2 regions of the Heyndrickxia acidicola genome follow, and region 1 is predicted to be linked to the other one. Evidence: a T-box and tRNA genes for the amino acid it is inferred to sense, from the RefSeq annotation. Region 1 holds a T-box; the other holds one or more tRNA genes.
What was found. A T-box is a leader RNA that pairs with one kind of tRNA and senses whether it is charged. The one in region 1 lies ahead of proS (proline--tRNA ligase), so its partner is inferred to be a tRNA-Pro.
Positions count from the first base shown of each region.

Region 2: it has a tRNA-Pro gene. The T-box ahead of proS (proline--tRNA ligase) is inferred to sense a tRNA for this amino acid. The anticodon was not compared.

Region 1 is NZ_KV440953.1:3,642,799-3,645,254, reverse strand. Features, by position in the region: gene proS (proline--tRNA ligase) at 1-909, opposite strand, end outside; T-box leader at 960-1,184, opposite strand; gene A5N88_RS17070 (AI-2E family transporter) at 1,314-2,339, opposite strand.
Region 2 is NZ_KV440953.1:3,483,511-3,485,966, forward strand. Features, by position in the region: rRNA gene A5N88_RS16190 (23S ribosomal RNA) at 1-72, shown strand, start outside; rRNA gene rrf (5S ribosomal RNA) at 147-263, shown strand; tRNA gene A5N88_RS16200 (tRNA-Val) at 272-347, shown strand; tRNA gene A5N88_RS16205 (tRNA-Thr) at 354-429, shown strand; tRNA gene A5N88_RS16210 (tRNA-Lys) at 607-682, shown strand; tRNA gene A5N88_RS16215 (tRNA-Leu) at 692-773, shown strand; tRNA gene A5N88_RS16220 (tRNA-Gly) at 789-863, shown strand; tRNA gene A5N88_RS16225 (tRNA-Leu) at 873-961, shown strand; tRNA gene A5N88_RS16230 (tRNA-Arg) at 997-1,073, shown strand; tRNA gene A5N88_RS16235 (tRNA-Pro) at 1,104-1,180, shown strand; tRNA gene A5N88_RS16240 (tRNA-Ala) at 1,188-1,263, shown strand; rRNA gene A5N88_RS16245 (16S ribosomal RNA) at 1,363-2,456, shown strand, end outside.

The DNA of each region.
Region 1 (2,456 bases):
TTTATGCTGCGCAATTGGAACGATCATCACTTGAGTAGGGGCAATCCTTGGAGGGACCACTAAGCCGCGATTATCCCCATGCACCATAATTAAAGCGCCGATTAATCGTGTTGTGATGCCCCAGGAGGTTTGATGGACGTTCTGAAGCTCTCCATTACGATCTGTATATTGGATGCCGAACGCCTCAGCAAAGCCAGTGCCGAGATGATGGGAGGTACCGGTTTGAAGTGCCTTTCCATCATGCATAAGGCTTTCAATGGTATAAGTGAATTTTGCTCCTGCAAACTTCTCTTTTTCCGTCTTCTGCCCTTTCAATACTGGAATAGCCAGGTACTCTTCGCATACGCTGGCGTATACCTCAAGCATTTTCTTTGTTTCCTCGTGCGCATCTTCATCTGTGGCATGGCACGTGTGGCCCTCCTGCCATAGAAATTCAAGTGTACGTAAAAACGGTCTCGTCGTCTTTTCCCAGCGCACTACATTGCTCCATTGATTATAAAGCTTAGGGAGGTCACGGTAGGAATGAATAATGTTTGCATAATGCTCACAGAATAAAACCTCTGATGTTGGGCGGACGCACAAACGCTCCGTCAGTTCTTCGGATCCGCCATGTGTAACCCAAGCCACTTCAGGTGCAAAGCCCTCAATATGATCCTTTTCTTTTTGCAGAAGACTTTCAGGAATAAATAAAGGCAGATACACATTTTCGTGGCCTGTTTCCTTAATTTTCGCATCCAATACGTCCCGTACGTTTTCCCAAATCGCATATCCATGGGGCCTGATAATCATCGATCCTCTTACACTGGAGTAATCGACTAAATCAGCCTTCTTGACAACATCGGTATACCACTGTGCAAAATCCACATCCATGGAGGTTATTTCTTCTACAAACTTCTTAACATTTCCCATGCTCATCACCCTTTAATTATTTTTTGAACGCAAAAAAGCCCCCATCCCGTAAAAGGGACCGAGGCCTGGTGGTACCACCCTTATTTACAGCTTTGGCCATACGCCAAGCTATACACTCAAAACAGATAACGGAATGACCCGCTTGTATCTTAGTATTCGTCGATACAGAACTCAGAAGGCAGGTTCAAATGCGGTCTTTTGGAAATGTTTCACCAGGTCATTTCCTCTCTGAAAAAGACTTCAAGCATTTTACTGGTCCTCATCATTGTTTTTCCCATTCATTTAAATGTTAAGAATGAATATACAGCCGCTCATTCTTAAAGTCAAGGTCTTTTTTGAAAATTCCCCCTCAGCCTATAAAAGGTATTTCCGTGAACGAGGTACATTGTACTCCCGCATCCTGCCTACTTTTCTGTTCGATCTTTATGGTCCACCACTGGAACCTCCAAAATATCCAGCAGGAAGACAAAAACTGGAATGCCCAGTATCAGTCCCCATATGCCAAAAAACTCTTCTGAAAACAACAAAACAATAAAGGTATAAAAAACCGGCAAGTTGGTTTTAGAAGACATCAGCTTAGGATTTAATACATAAGACTCAATGGCATGCACGATGATAATGATAATTCCGACGTACAGGACCTTAATAAGCCCGCCAATACTGAAGGCGATTAAACCAAGAGGTATGAAGGAAATAATAACCCCCGCCACTGGAATAAAGCCAAGAAATAAAATCATGATGGCTAAGCCAAAAAGCTGCGGAAAGCCCAGTATCCAAAGACCGATAGTAGTCAGCACACAGTTGTTAATGGCAATGATCACCTGTGCTTCAATTACTTTTCCGAACGTTCCAGTAAACTTCTGGGCAAAGTATTCAATCTCTTCATAAAATGGCCCCAGCTTGCTTTGGCGAAATTTATGGGTAAAGCGAATGATCCTTGTCTTTTCAAGGAGGAAAAACAAGCTGAGAATAATAGCCATAAATAGCTGCAGCCCGAATTTACTTATATCTGTAAAATATTTAACAATGTAAGTAGCATACTGTTCTAAGTAATTGGTAATCTGCTTTTTTTCCACTGCACTGACGACATAGTTTAAGACAGGATTGCTTTGAGGCTTTGTATAAAAAGCGATTAACTGCTTAACAAGCTCAGTAATCTCTGTCACAATCACAGGTGAATATTCAACAATCCCAAAGATTAGCAGCCCGAATATCAGGATATATAAAACTGGCACCGTAATTTTTCTGTTTATCGGCACTCTTTTTGATATAGATTTTTCAAGCCGGTTCATTAAATACGTAAAGATAAAGGTTAACAAAAGTAGATTCATCATGCTTCGCAATAGATATAGAATCAGAACTAAGACTGCCAAAATGATAAACCGGTTAAACCCTTTTCTTAAAAATATACTTCTAATTCTTTCTTCCATTAAACCTCCCCCTATCTTTCACACTCTCAATCTATCTGCCTTTTCTACTTTTTATGCAGAAATCGCTTCACCCCTGCCGATTATTCACTTCATTCCCATTTCTTCCTTTCTTTATTC
Region 2 (2,456 bases), 160 kb from region 1:
TTGATAGGTTCGAGGTGGAAGTGTGGTGACACATGGAGCTGACGGATACTAATCGATCGAGGACTTAACCAATAAATAAAACGATTCAAGGTTATGCTTGGTTTCTCATATCTAGTTTTGAAGGAGCAATCCTTAATTAAATACGGTCTGGTAATTATGGCGAGAAGGTCACACCCGTTCCCATCCCGAACACGGAAGTTAAGCTTCTCAGCGCCGATGGTAGTTGGGGGCTGTCCCCCTGTGAGAGTAGGACATTGCCAGGCATTATATTGGAGGATTAGCTCAGCTGGGAGAGCACCTGCCTTACAAGCAGGGGGTCGGCGGTTCGAACCCGTCATCCTCCACCATTATTAGCCGGCCTAGCTCAATTGGTAGAGCAACTGACTTGTAATCAGTAGGTTGGGGGTTCAAGTCCTCTGGCCGGCACCACTTTTATGGAAATTAGTACGAGCCATTAGCTCAGTCGGTAGAGCACGATGAATAATCTTCACTGAATTATCATCAGCGTACCAATCGAGCTGCATCTTGCAAGACATCCTGAGATTGGGACGTCGTAGATGCCACAAGGTTTAGGCTGTATACTATAAATCAAGGTTTTCATTGTTTGAGCCATTAGCTCAGTCGGTAGAGCATCTGACTTTTAATCAGAGGGTCGAAGGTTCGAGTCCTTCATGGCTCACCATTTAAATATGCGGGTGTGGCGGAATTGGCAGACGCACCAGACTTAGGATCTGGCGCCGCAAGGCGTGGGGGTTCGACTCCCTTCACCCGCACTTATTTGAAATTTTGCGGAAGTAGTTCAGTGGTAGAACACCACCTTGCCAAGGTGGGGGTCGCGGGTTCGAATCCCGTCTTCCGCTCCAAACACCCTTGCCGGGGTGGCGGAACTGGCAGACGCACAGGACTTAAAATCCTGCGGTAGGTGACTACCGTACCGGTTCGATTCCGGTCCTCGGCACCAAAGTTTTTTGCGGCAGCAAAATAACTTTTCTTTAAGCGCCCGTAGCTCAATTGGATAGAGCGTTTGACTACGGATCAAAAGGTTAGGGGTTCGACTCCTCTCGGGCGCGCCATTAAATATTTTTATATTATATGGTTACAAACGGGAAGTAGCTCAGCTTGGTAGAGCACATGGTTTGGGACCATGGGGTCGCAGGTTCGAATCCTGTCTTCCCGACCACTAATATGGGGCCTTAGCTCAGCTGGGAGAGCGCCTGCTTTGCACGCAGGAGGTCAGCGGTTCGATCCCGCTAGGCTCCACCAATAAGAATGAATTGTTCCTTGAAAACTGAACGAAACAGAAACGTCAACGTTAATTCTTTGTCTTATATAGACAACAACTTTAAGAGCTAAATCAACTCTTTTTTGGAGAGTTTGATCCTGGCTCAGGACGAACGCTGGCGGCGTGCCTAATACATGCAAGTCGAGCGAATCAATTGGGAGCTTGCTCCCTTTTGGTTAGCGGCGGACGGGTGAGTAACACGTGGGTAACCTGCCTGTAAGACTGGGATAACTCCGGGAAACCGGGGCTAATACCGGATAACTTCTTCCTCCGCATGGGGGAATATTGAAAGATGGCTTCGGCTATCACTTACAGATGGACCCGCGGCGCATTAGCTAGTTGGTGAGGTAACGGCTCACCAAGGCAACGATGCGTAGCCGACCTGAGAGGGTGATCGGCCACACTGGGACTGAGACACGGCCCAGACTCCTACGGGAGGCAGCAGTAGGGAATCTTCCGCAATGGACGAAAGTCTGACGGAGCAACGCCGCGTGAGTGATGAAGGTTTTCGGATCGTAAAACTCTGTTGTTAGGGAAGAACAAGTACCGTTCGAATAGGGCGGTACCTTGACGGTACCTAACCAGAAAGCCACGGCTAACTACGTGCCAGCAGCCGCGGTAATACGTAGGTGGCAAGCGTTGTCCGGAATTATTGGGCGTAAAGCGCGCGCAGGCGGTTTCTTAAGTCTGATGTGAAAGCCCACGGCTCAACCGTGGAGGGTCATTGGAAACTGGGAGACTTGAGTGCAGAAGAGGAGAGTGGAATTCCACGTGTAGCGGTGAAATGCGTAGATATGTGGAGGAACACCAGTGGCGAAGGCGACTCTCTGGTCTGTAACTGACGCTGAGGCGCGAAAGCGTGGGGAGCGAACAGGATTAGATACCCTGGTAGTCCACGCCGTAAACGATGAGTGCTAAGTGTTAGAGGGTTTCCGCCCTTTAGTGCTGCAGCTAACGCATTAAGCACTCCGCCTGGGGAGTACGGCCGCAAGGCTGAAACTCAAAGGAATTGACGGGGGCCCGCACAAGCGGTGGAGCATGTGGTTTAATTCGAAGCAACGCGAAGAACCTTACCAGGTCTTGACATCCTCTGACAACCCTAGAGATAGGGCTTTCCCCTTCGGGGGACAGAGTGACAGGTGGTGCATGGTTGTCGTCAGCTCGTGTCGTGAGA